DNA from 2 places in the Psychrobacillus sp. FSL K6-1464 genome. Region 2 is predicted to be linked to the other one. Evidence: a T-box and tRNA genes for the amino acid it is inferred to sense, from the RefSeq annotation. Region 2 holds a T-box; the other holds one or more tRNA genes.
The links. A T-box is a leader RNA that pairs with one kind of tRNA and senses whether it is charged. The one in region 2 lies ahead of MKX39_RS11740 (valine--tRNA ligase), so its partner is inferred to be a tRNA-Val.
Positions count from the first base shown of each region.

Region 1 (6,497 bases), 880 kb from region 2:
AAGCTACATGGTGAATTATATCATTCTGGTGAAGGTGAATATGCTGGATATACTATAAAAGAATTTATTTCTGGCTCTGATGTTAAAGTAGTTGAAGATATATATAATTGAAAGTTGAAAGTTGAAAGTCGATTCTTTATGAGTCGGCTTTTTTTATTTGCCCAGAAATTTCTAGTTATAAATTAGAACGATTGTTCTTATAGTAATTACAAGAAGGAGGGAACGGATGTGCGTATAAATATTTTAAAGTCCATGCAGCTTAATCAAATAGTCGAAATGATTTACATGAATAACCATGGTGAAATCAGTAAACGAAGAGTAAAGGTATTAATTGTGGAGGGCAATGTCTTTAGAGCTTATTGTTTTTTTGCGAAATACCAAAAGGACTTTTAAGGTAGATAATGTACTCGCATTTGTTCCCATAATACATAGGGAGCCTGAAGTTGTATGAATAATGAATTTTACGAACCAGTAGAAGTTTTTGATATTTCCAAGTTGAAAGACAGAGGTAATAAAAAGTGGGTAGCTATGATGCTTACCGAACACGTATCTTTACTGAGACAATACGGCGAAGAAATTAAAAGAGAACCTAAACCAGATTTAGATGAATGGGACTATGATGCTATTCAACATACTTTAGATATGGCTATTAAGACTAAAGTCGATACTAAAGTAAAGTTGTGGAGGGATGGAGCATTTATTTACAAAAGAGGCATTATAGAAAGTGTGGATCTAAGAAGAAGAGTTATTGAACTAGAAGATCCATTTTCTTTACTAAATTTGAAACTAGATGAAATTGTGGATGTTACGATAATGGATTAAGGTTGTGGTTTTATTGGTTAGAACAGAAGAATTATTTAAGGAAATGCTTGATAAATATGATCCAGAATTAATACTAAATGCATTGGATGAAATGTCGAGGATGGGTAAAAAAGAGTTGATTGCTTTAGGTAAGTCATGTGAAATTATAAATAGAGCTGAAGAAGATAAAAACCACCAACCATAAAAGGTAGGCGGTTTTCCAAATGATTTTTTCTAAACTTTGCGATTAGGAGCTTTTTAAAATTAATTGACAGAAAGTCTTCCGAAACCACTTGCTTTTCCTATTGCAGATTCAATAACTAAATAGTATTCGCCAGCAGGGTCCCAACTATTTAAAGTTCGTGAATATGCAGCTCTATTATTACCAACTACACTACCAGATGTTAGAGATTGTTCTGCTTCTGATGCACCTTTACGTTTTACAGAATATTTAAGAGTAGCTGAAGTTGTATTAACTACTTCTAAATGAATTGTGCCTCCCGCACCTACCACGATAGGTCTAGTTGTTTTGATATATTCACCAACACCAATATTTACCGTAGATGAGTCAGCAGCAGATGCTGAACCCATAAATAGCAATGAAACTAGTAACATTAATAAAAAGCTAACCCCTGTTCTCTTTGTAACCTTCAACATTTTACCATTCCTCTCTAAACTCAATTTTATATGTAAAAATTCAAATAAATATAAAATTATATCTACTTAAATCTAAACAAAAATTTAAATGACAGCTTTTTCGACTTAATGATCTCCAATTATAGGGTCACTATTTAATGATGCTCCTTGCGGTATGGAGGGGGTATTAAATTCGGCCTGTATATCACTTGAAAAATTAATGAATAATCCGAATGCTAAAACCACCGTAATGACTAACTTTCTATATTTTTTTCTCATTATTTCCTCCTAATCTATGTCTTATTTATAAATATAAGCTACAATAAAAATTAAATATATAGGATGTTATGCAAGATTACGACAATCGGGGTGTTAAAGTGGAGGATTTAGGAAGAAAAGTGTCATATTATAGAAGGTCTAAAGGTCTTTCTATTAAAGCTTTGGCGGAAAATGTATGCAATGAATCTACAATACATAGATTGGAAAAAGGAAAACAATTACCGAGATTAGAGATATTAAATGATATCTGTTTAAAATTAGAAATATCATTTAAAGCACTGTTTCCTTTGAATGAAGAAGTAGAGGAATTAAAAAGTCTTTGCAGAGAGTTTACTTATAGAAATGATTATTTGTCATTAGAATTAACGTTAAATAAGTGTAAAGAAGTTTTAGAAGGAATTTCCTCCATCTATTTAAAAGAAGAATTTAGAAAATTTATTCAATGGCACAGAGCGGTACTTCTTCATAAAACAGAGAATAAAATAGATGATGCACTATGTATCTTAAATAAACTTGTCAGTATAAAAAACTTTGGTTCTGAACTGGATATAAGTATTTTAAATTCTATTGGTCTCATATATCTATCTTCTAATAATGTAGAAGCAGCACTCAAAATATACAGTGTAATTAACGAAAAATTGATGAATCAAAGAATTTATGAAGATTTCACGCTTATACCAAGAGTGAGATATAATTATGCTTACACTTTATACAAGTTAGATTGCTTTGAGGAAGCATTAGAGGTAACCTATGAAATTCTACATTATATGAAAGCCCGTCAATTGATGTATTCATTAGGTAAGGTATACCACATGATAGGAATACTGTCTAAAAAATGCGGTCTTTTAGATGAAGCAGAAGAAGCTTTTAACAATGCGATTCTCGTATTTACCTTAACTAAAGATCAACAGAATTTAAATGTTGCGAAAATAGATTTATCAAATCTTTAAGCTTATATATAAAATAGAAGGACTTCCACTTTTAATGTTGAATATATGTTACAAAAGGGGGAATGTGTAATGTTAAATATAAATTTGCCAGTAGAGCTTGAATCAATGGAACTAATTCAATTTATTGAAAGTCCCATGGTTAAAGATTTAGGGATATTAATCATGGGAGAAAATATGCATGCAACACCTAACATTAGATTTTATCAATTAGAGAAAATTAAGGAACTATTTGAAGTGAAAAAGGAACTGCAAAAATTTACTTTTCATAGTTCGTCAGAGGCGATTGTATTTTTGGAACATTTACCTAATATGTCAGCACTAGAATTACTAGTAATGATGGGTACAGTTGATGAAGAAACAATAATAGTACACTAAAGTTTAAATTTGTTATGGAGTGAATTTGGAAAAAACAAAAGAAATAGAACTAGATAATAAAATTGATGCGATGATTGAAAAATACTCGAAAGAATCAGTTATGGGGTTCTTGGATTGGTTACTAAACATGTCAGAGACAGAGCTAAAAGCAACAGTTGAATTATGTGAAATAATTGATCGTGTTGAATTAAATAAGCAACAAGAAAACCACCAACCAGATTAATGGAAGGTGGTTTAATGTTATAAAAGTATCTATTGATAATATTCCAAAAAACACGTTTTTAATAAATTCGTCACATATCGGTCACGTAAGAAGAATTTCTACTTGTTATGTAGGTAATAAATTAAATTAAAAAAAGCCTGAAACCATTGAGGTTAAAGGCTTTTGGAAATATGGTCCCGACTGGTCTCGAACCAGCGACCCCCACCTTGTCGAGGTGGTGCTCTCCCAACTGAGCTACAAGACCGATTTAATGTAAAGAACTCTTTAAACATTAATGTTTCTAGATATAAATATACTATAATGTAGGGCACTAGTATATACCTAAAAAAATCCTGAAGTGCAAAGATCAACATTCAAGATTACAACCAAATAAAAAATCATATCCTTGAAGGCTTAACGCCTTTCAAGGTTATTTTTTATTTTAGTTATATAAAAAAGTAGAAATTAGAATCTAGTCAGGTAATACAATAAATGCATTACATATTATCAACTTTTCTTAAGCTGCAATAGCTATATTATAAAATTACTTCTCACATGCAATGCCATCTTTATCACGGTCGCTTTTAATGTTAGCTTCATAAATCTCTTTTGATACAAAAGGAGTAAATTTAGTTTTTCCGCCTTTGTTTTTAATATTTGCAGCCTTGGCTACTCCACCTTTATAGGTTTTGTTTAACTCTGTGCAATTGCTAAATTCCTTAGCTGCCGCCTCTGTCTCTGTCGGTGCTGTTGTAGAAACCCCAAAAATTAATGTTGCGGAAAGTATGATTACAGAAAATCGTTTCACAGTAAATCCTCCTAAGTTTTTGAACTAAGTTGTGGTGAGTCAAAAGGTGCGTGTAAAGATAACTACATATCACAATATAATATGGGGAAATCTCCTTTACTTTTACCAAATTATTCAATGTAACCTAGACTTTAACATAAAGTAGACGAATATGTATATAGCATATAAATTAATTCGATTAATTCTACTGACATAAAATCCTCACATCTTTCTTAGTTCTGTCACTTGTCTGTAGTGGCTCCATTCTACTAAGATGGAGAGATGGGGAGGTGCTATGATAATGTTATTGGAAGCACAGGACTTTATTCATCTTTTTTATAGGGAAACTGGTAAGGCGGAAATAGACATGCATATACGTTTAAAAGAAATAGAAAGTCAGATTAATACAGTAGGTGCCTACGAACACACTACTGAAGAGCTAGAATTCGGTGCCAAGGTGGCATGGCGTAATAGTAATAAATGCATAGGTCGTCTGTTTTGGCAAAGCCTTACCGTTTTTGATAAACGACATTTACATAACGAGGAAGCTGTATTTGAGGCACTCATCGCCCATATGCAGTTTGCGACAAATGAAGGTCGAATTCGGCCGACTATCACAATATTTTCACAAAAGGATATTCGCGTATGGAATCATCAGCTTATACGATATGCTGGCTATGAAACGGAGAACTGGATTATTGGAGATTCCGATTCCATAGAATTTACGAAAAAATGTGAGGAACTTGGATGGGAGGGGAAGAGAACCAATTTTGATGTGTTGCCACTTGTTATTCAGGTGAAGGATCACCCACCGAAATTATTTGATATTCCGGAGCAGTATATTTTAGAGGTACCAATTCGTCATCCTGAATATGATTGGTTTGAAGATTTAGAGATGAAGTGGTATGCAGTACCCATGATCTCGAACATGAAGTTGGAGATTGGAGGCATTACGTACGCTGCTGCTCCGTTTAATGGATGGTATATGGGCACAGAAATTGGTGCACGAAACTTAGCTGATGACTATCGCTACAATATGTTACCTTCAGTTGCCAGAGGAATGGGATTAGATACGAAATCTAATGCTTCTCTGTGGAAAGATAGGGCTCTTTTGGAACTAAATACAGCTGTATTGTTTTCCTTCAAAAAAGATGGTGTCAGTATTGTAGATCATCATACGGCTGCGCAACAATTTAAGAAATTTGAAGAAATTGAGAAAGATACAGGTCGTGACGTCACAGGTAATTGGACATGGCTTATTCCTCCAATGTCACCTGCCACCACGCATATTTTTCATAAGCCATATAATAATGAGAAAGTAACGCCGAATTATTCCTATCAACCTTCACCGTATTAAAAAAGGAAAGGAGCATGATTAATCATGCTCCTTTTAAACGTGAATTTAATTGTTCTTTAGACTTCCTTCGAAACAAAACGATCTCTTCCTGCATGCATTCCAGCAAAGAAAAGAAGAATAACAGTAACGATAAATAGTATTTTAGGAATCTCCCAGCTACCCGTTGCATCATGGATAAATCCAAAAAATACAGGACCGACTGCTGCAAGTAAATAACCAAATGACTGCGCAACACCCGATAAATCTGCTGCTCCCATAGGGGTACGCGAACGAAGAGAAAAGAACATCATGACCAGTCCGAATGATGCCCCACCACCTAAGCCTAGTGCAACCATCCATAGAAGTGTCAGTGAGATATCCCCATATAACAGTCCAGTGAAGCCTATTAAATAGAAAATCGTAAATACCAAAACTAATATTCGCTGATCCTTAAATCGACCCGCAAGAATTGGGATAAGAAAAGTCATTGGAAGTTGTGCAAATTGCATAATAGAAAGCATCCAGCCGGATTTTTCGGCCTCCATTCCTTGGGTTTGCAATATTTCAGGAATCCATGCTGCAGTTGTATAAAATATGAGTGATTGTAAACCCATGCATAAAGTGATTGTCCATGTTAGAGGTGATTTTAATATTGACTTGGCTTTTTCTACATTAGTTGAAGAGGGCACGACATCTATTTCTTGTTTTTTCTTGACCTGAGGTAACCAAATAATACATGCAATTATTGCAAGAATAGCCCAAAATCCAAGCGCACCTTGCCAACCATAAGATGTTCCATCTGCTATTGGATAGCTGATACCTGCTCCAATACCCGCAGATAAGTTCATAGAAACAGTGAATACTCCAGTCATAATTCCAAGCTGTAAAGGAAATTTTAGCTTTATAAAACTTGGAAGTAGTACATTTCCAAATGCTATAGCTACACCAATAAGCGCAGTACCTAAAAGTAAAAGAAAGGGCGTTCCGAGCGAACGAATAATAATTCCTATTGCCAACAATAGAATAGCTAGAAATAGTGTCATTTCCATCCCAAGTCGTCGCGCAATCTTTGGGACAAAGGGAGAGACAATAGCAAAAGCTAGCAGAGGAATCGTTGTGATAAATCCTGCT
Region 1 is NZ_JBBOOP010000001.1:1,436,740-1,443,236, forward strand. Features, by position in the region: gene MKX39_RS06960 (hypothetical protein) at 1-111, shown strand, start outside; gene MKX39_RS06965 (transcriptional regulator) at 229-393, shown strand; gene MKX39_RS06970 (YolD-like family protein) at 448-822, shown strand; gene MKX39_RS06975 (hypothetical protein) at 836-1,006, shown strand; gene MKX39_RS06980 (hypothetical protein) at 1,066-1,458, opposite strand; gene MKX39_RS06985 (hypothetical protein) at 1,564-1,716, opposite strand; gene MKX39_RS06990 (helix-turn-helix domain-containing protein) at 1,785-2,666, shown strand; gene MKX39_RS06995 (hypothetical protein) at 2,736-3,041, shown strand; gene MKX39_RS07000 (hypothetical protein) at 3,067-3,264, shown strand; tRNA gene MKX39_RS07005 (tRNA-Val) at 3,436-3,508, opposite strand; gene MKX39_RS07010 (excalibur calcium-binding domain-containing protein) at 3,788-4,051, opposite strand; gene MKX39_RS07015 (nitric oxide synthase oxygenase) at 4,326-5,387, shown strand; gene MKX39_RS07020 (CynX/NimT family MFS transporter) at 5,444-6,497, opposite strand, start outside.
Region 1: it encodes a tRNA-Val, which carries the amino acid that the T-box ahead of MKX39_RS11740 (valine--tRNA ligase) is inferred to sense. The anticodon was not compared.

Region 2 (6,497 bases):
CGTAAATAGCCCCGTACGTGCGTTTAAATCCGTCGATATGGATCCTATTTTCATGGAGAGTGGAAAAGGTGCAATTATTAAAGATATCGATGGCAATGAATATATAGACTACGTTTTATCATGGGGACCACTTATTTTAGGGCATACGGAACCAAATGTTGTGAAAGCAATTCAACAGGTTGCAGAAACAGGGACAAGCTTTGGTGCTTCTACCTTAATCGAAAATAAATTAGCTAAACTAGTAATGGATCGTGTTCCGTCCATCGAGATGGTTCGAATGGTTTCTTCTGGTACGGAAGCAACGATGAGTGCACTTCGTTTAGCTCGTGGTTTTACTGGTCGCAACAAAATTTTGAAATTTGAAGGTAGTTATCATGGTCATGGAGATAGCTTACTGATAAAAGCGGGATCTGGTGTTGCAACACTAGGTTTACCTGATAGTCCTGGTGTTCCGGAGTCAGTGGCTAAAAATACAATAGCCGTACCTTTTAACGATTTAGAAAGCGTTCGTCATGTCTTTGAAAACTTTGGAGACGACTTGGCAGCTGTAATCGTAGAGCCTGTAGCAGGTAATATGGGTGTTGTTCCTCCAGTAGAAGGATTCTTAGAAGGATTACGCGAACTAACGGAGAAAAACGGAACGGTATTAATCTTTGATGAAGTGATGACCGGTTTCCGTGTAGGGTATAACTGTGCACAAGGCTATTATGGTATTACACCTGATTTAACTTGTTTAGGCAAGGTAATAGGTGGAGGACTTCCTGTAGGGGCATTTGGCGGTAAACGTGAAATCATGGAAATGATTGCACCAGCTGGGCCAGTTTATCAAGCAGGTACATTATCAGGTAATCCTTTAGCTATGACAGCTGGTTACGAGACATTAACACGTTTAAATGAACAAACATATGATTATTTTATCGAGCTAGGGGATATACTTGAAAAAGGGTTCCGAGAAGCAGCGACAAAATATAATATTCCGCATACAGTGAATCGTGCAGGTTCAATGATCGGTTTCTTCTTAACAAATGAAGATGTGGTAAACTTTGATACAGCGAAAACGTCTGATTTAGAATTATTCGCTAAGTATTTCCGTCTTATGGCAGAAGAAGGAATTTATTTACCACCTTCTCAGTTTGAAGGATTATTCCTCTCCAGTGCACATACTGTAGAGCATATAGAAAAAACAATTCAAGCATTCCATACAGTATTTGAAAAACTTGCGATGAACTAAATAGCAATTGGAGCCTTGCATTAGTTGCAAGGCTCTTTTAGTCTAATGTAATTGACAAATATTGATTACTAAAATATAATTACTTACGAAAAGTAATCTACTAAGAATACTATAGAGATACTATTATGTTTTGGAGAAATGAGGATATAGAATGCCAAATGTGAAAGAAATATCTAATGATGTAGTAAATGTATTAAAAGATAAAATTAAAGTTATTAAGACTGATGAAAGTTCGATTTATCTAGTCGGACCAATTCGACTGCCGGTAAATTTAAATGGTAATACAGTTATATTCCAGTGGTATAGCTGGTTAAATAGTGATGAATACACAGAAGATATCAATCAAATAATAAGTAATTTATCCTCCTCTAACTTAGCTGAATACCAACAGTCTAGCGTGTTAGTATACGGAGACTTTAAAGAGACCGAGGATTCACTAATCCGCATGCACTCCATATGCCATACAGGGGATATATTCGGTAGTAAGCGTTGTGATTGTGGTTTCCAATTAAAACAGTCTATGCAAATGATTGTTAATAACGGAGCTGGTGCTTTATTTTATTTAGCAAATCATGAAGGTAGAGGCATTGGTCTATTTAGTAAAGCAATGGCCTATATTCTACAAGAAAATGGTTCGGATACGGTAGAGGCTAATGAAAAACTAGGCTTTGTAGACGATTCTAGAAATTATGGAGATGCGATCGAAGTCTTAAAAGTATTGCGTTCGAAACCTGTTACATTGATAACGAACAATCCAAAGAAAGTAAAAGCATTAAAGGACGCAGGTTTGGCTGTAGCGGGGCGTACTCCATTATGGGGGGACGTTTCGGAATACAATGAAAAATACTTACACACGAAAATAAATCGTTCAGGTCATATGGAGGAAGAAGGTACTTTTCAAAATGACTAATCACGCATTTTATATGGATCTTGCCCTGCAAAATGCGAGAGCAATGAAAGGACAAACAGATCCGAATCCATTAGTAGGAGCAGTGATTGTAAATAATAATCGTATCGTTGGAATTGGTGCGCATATGAAACCTGGTGAGCCTCATGCAGAAATTCATGCTATTAGAATGGCTGGGGAGCATGCAAAAGGTGCTACGATTTATGTCACACTGGAACCATGTTCCCATCACGGAAGAACCGGTCCTTGTGCTGAAGCAATTGTTGCAGCTGGTATTAAAACCGTTGTCATTGCAACGCTCGACCCAAATCCAATCGTATCAGGGCGAGGAGTCAAAATTCTAGAGGATGCTGGGATAAATGTGATTATCGGTATTCAAGAGGAAGCCTCTAAAAGGATGAATGAAGTATTCAACAAGTTTATCGTAACAGAGAAGCCTTTTGTGACATTAAAATCGGGGATAACGTTAGACGGTAAAATTGCCACACACTCTGCTCATAGTAAATGGATTACGTCTGCAGATGCACGAGAGGATGTTCATCATCTTAGGAATGAGCATTTGGCCATTTTAGTCGGGGTTAATACTGTTATGGAAGATAATCCCGAACTAACTACTCGTATTGAAAATGGTCGTAATCCGATTCGTATCGTTTTAGACTCAACATTGAAAATTCCTTTAGATGCCAAGCTTGTAACCGATCAATTAGCGCAGACGTGGATTTTTACAAGTGTAAATTATGACCATGATAAAAAAGAGAAGCTAATCAATCAAGGCGTTCAAGTGTTCCATACAACTGGAACTACCCATGTAGATGTACAAGAAGTCGTTCAAATATTAGGTGAAAAGTCTATCTCCTCTTTGTTAATTGAAGGTGGAGGGACGATCAATGCAGCATTTTTGGAAAATAAATTAATTGATAAAGCAGTTATTTATATTGCACCTAAGTTAATAGGTGGTAAAAATGCTCCGACCTTTATGGAGGGTAGCGGTATTGACTTAATGAGTGATGCAGTTGAGCTAATCGATACGGAAATTCAAAAAATAGGGAAAGACTTTAAGTTTGTTGGTTATCCAACTTACAAATAAGATGTAATGGATGTGGCATATTAGATGAAATTTGGATTTGATATTGATGATACATTGATCAATTTAAGAGAACATGCTTTTCATATCTATAACGAAAAGTTAGGACAACAAGTGGAATTAGATAAATTTCATGCGTTAGATAGAGTTGAAATACATGAATTATTCGGAATGTCCGATGAAGCCGGCTCTAAAATGTGGAATGATACATTGGAACAAATATATTATACTAATTGTCCAGCATACCCAGATGCTGTAGAAACGTTAGTAAATCTACAACAACAGGGACATGAGGTATACTATATTACGGCTAGACCAGCAGAACATCGTGAAAGAACGATGAATTGGTTAATGGAACAAGGATTCCCAGTCACAGAAGAAAAATTCTTTTGTGGCATGAAGGACCAAGCAAAGGTAAATATTATTCGGGACTTACAGTTGGATTATTATTTCGACGATAAGCCAGACGTATTAAACACATTAACAGATGATACATTACAAGTTTATGTGAAAACGCAATCGTATAACCAACATCTTACAATTCCAAGGTTAACAAATTGGTTAGAACTAAAGCAGATTGTGGATAAAAACAACGACAAAAAGTAATTCTAAGTGAAATATGTTCTATCCCTTTTGTTCTATTCATAAGTTGTCCTATAGAAGGAGGATGACTTATGACGACAAAAACCTGGGATGTAAAAGAACAATTTCGTTTTCCACCAAGCTTTGGGGTTCCGAAAGAAATTAAAAATGTTGCAGTAACTCCTCAATGCGAAGTCACTGAGAAGGAGAATATTATTCAAATAGTAGGTATATACCACATCACCTGCCACGTTAAGTTTGAGGAAGGTGAAGAGGAGCATCATGCTACGAGCGAATTCACCGAGATTGAAGACTTAGATCTGCAAGGTGAGGTCGGCTATTTTGAATATGCAGTGCCAATGAGTATTGAGTTCGGTAAGGACAAATTAAAAGAAGGTTCCAAGCCAACAGTTCAAGTGAACCATATTAACTCGAAACCAACAGAGCAAGCGGCAATTGAAGTTGGGTGGACTGTACACTGTGAATACGAGGAAGCTCCTGTACCTGTTCCAGTTAAACCAGTTGCAGAAGTAGAAGCACCAAACCCTGCTGAACCAGTGGAAGTGAAAATACCGCAAGGCGAGGAGTTCGAGCTTCAATTCATTTTAGATTTGGATGATGGATATTCAAAGCTGACATTCCCATCAAATAATGTTCTTGTAAAACAAAAAACAGATGAGTAGTAATAGTACCAATAAGAGGAAATCCCATGTGGTAGGCACGATTAGTACTCGTATTAATTGGAAAGTACAAATGGGAATACTTACATGCTTACAATAGAAACGTGTTTTACGTAACCAATCGGGCAATAAATATGGGTTATATCCTTTTCTCATTGTAATTCTCCTTTCACCATATAGACTTGACGGCATATAATAATATCCTTTACAATGGAACAAATGAATAGAGATGCAATGAATGGGAAGAGTAGAATGATTTGGTTCTCAAAAGAAAGGAAACAATTTGCTGAAATGTTTCTGTTAACCGCCATTTGAAGGTAGCCCACGAGCAGTATTTGTGAACGTAAGTAGCAAATGCCGGTTTGAAGCCGTTATCGAATTGAGAGCGTGATGCGTTTTTTAGCATTCGCGAATAAAGGTGGTACCGCGAACAAACTCCTTCGTCCTTTAATGACGATAGGAGTTTTTTTATATTCTTTTTTAGGAGGAACAGACAATGACAAACGAAACAACGATGTCCACAAAGTATGATCCGCAGTCGATTGAAAAAGGACGGTATGAATGGTGGTTAGAAGGAAAATACTTCGAAGCTCATCCAGAAAGCGATAAAGAACCTTATACAATCGTAATTCCACCACCGAATGTTACCGGTAAACTACATTTAGGTCACGCATGGGATACTACGCTACAAGATATTATTGTTCGTATGAAACGTATGCAAGGATATGATGCTTTATGGCTTCCGGGTATGGATCATGCAGGTATCGCAACACAAGCAAAAGTAGAAGAAAAACTGCGTGCTGATAATATTACAAGATATGATTTGGGCCGCGAAAAGTTTGTCGAAGAAACATGGAAGTGGAAAGAAGAATACGCTGGCCATATCCGTGCACAATGGTCGAAACTTGGACTTGGTTTAGACTATTCGCGTGAGCGCTTTACTTTAGATGAAGGATTATCAAATGCAGTGAAAGAAGTATTCGTAAAGCTGTATAACAAAGGATTAATCTACCGCGGCGAATACATTATCAACTGGGATCCAGCAACTAAAACGGCACTTTCCGATATTGAAGTAATCCACAAAGATGTACAGGGTGCATTCTATCATATGCATTACCCACTTGCAGATGGTACTGGATCAATCGACGTTGCGACTACTAGACCAGAAACAATGCTTGGGGATACCGCAGTAGCAGTACATCCAGAAGATGATCGTTATAAGCATTTAATCGGAAAAACAGTAAAACTTCCGATTATTGGACGTGAAATACCGATTGTTGGAGATGATTATGTTGATATGGAGTTTGGAAGTGGCGCAGTGAAAATTACACCTGCACATGACCCGAATGACTTTGAAATTGGGAACCGTCACAACTTACAACGTATTTTAGTGATGAATGAAGACGGAACGATGAATGGGAATGCAGCTACTTATAATGGAATGGACCGGTTTGAATGTCGTAAACAAATCGTTAAAGATTTACAAGATGCAGGAATTCTATTCAAAATTGAAGAACATGCGCATTCAGTAGGACATTCTGAACGAAGTGGAGCAGTAGTAGAACCATATCTATCGACTCAATGGTTTGTTAAAATGCAACCACTTGCAAAAGAAGCTATTAAACTTCAAGAAGCAGAAGGAAAAGTGAATTTTGTACCAGATCGTTTTGAAAAAACGTATTTGCGTTGGATGGAAAATATTCATGACTGGTGTATATCACGTCAATTATGGTGGGGACATCGTATTCCAGCTTGGTATCATAAAGAAACTGGAGAAGTATATGTTGGGAACGAAGCGCCAGCTGATCCAGAAAACTGGAATCAGGATAACGATGTTTTAGATACTTGGTTCTCATCAGCTTTATGGCCGTTTTCTACATTAGGTTGGCCAGATGCAGAAAATGAAGAGTTCAAAAAGTATTATCCTACAAATGCGCTCGTAACTGGTTATGACATTATATTCTTCTGGGTTTCTCGTATGATTTTCCAAGGGATAGAATTTACTGGTACTCG
Region 2 is NZ_JBBOOP010000001.1:2,321,171-2,327,667, reverse strand. Features, by position in the region: gene hemL (glutamate-1-semialdehyde 2,1-aminomutase) at 1-1,231, shown strand, start outside; gene MKX39_RS11760 (GTP cyclohydrolase II) at 1,383-2,141, shown strand; gene ribD (bifunctional diaminohydroxyphosphoribosylaminopyrimidine deaminase/5-amino-6-(5-phosphoribosylamino)uracil reductase RibD) at 2,134-3,225, shown strand; gene MKX39_RS11750 (5' nucleotidase, NT5C type) at 3,250-3,828, shown strand; gene MKX39_RS11745 (hypothetical protein) at 3,897-4,487, shown strand; T-box leader at 4,710-4,935, shown strand; gene MKX39_RS11740 (valine--tRNA ligase) at 4,981-6,497, shown strand, end outside.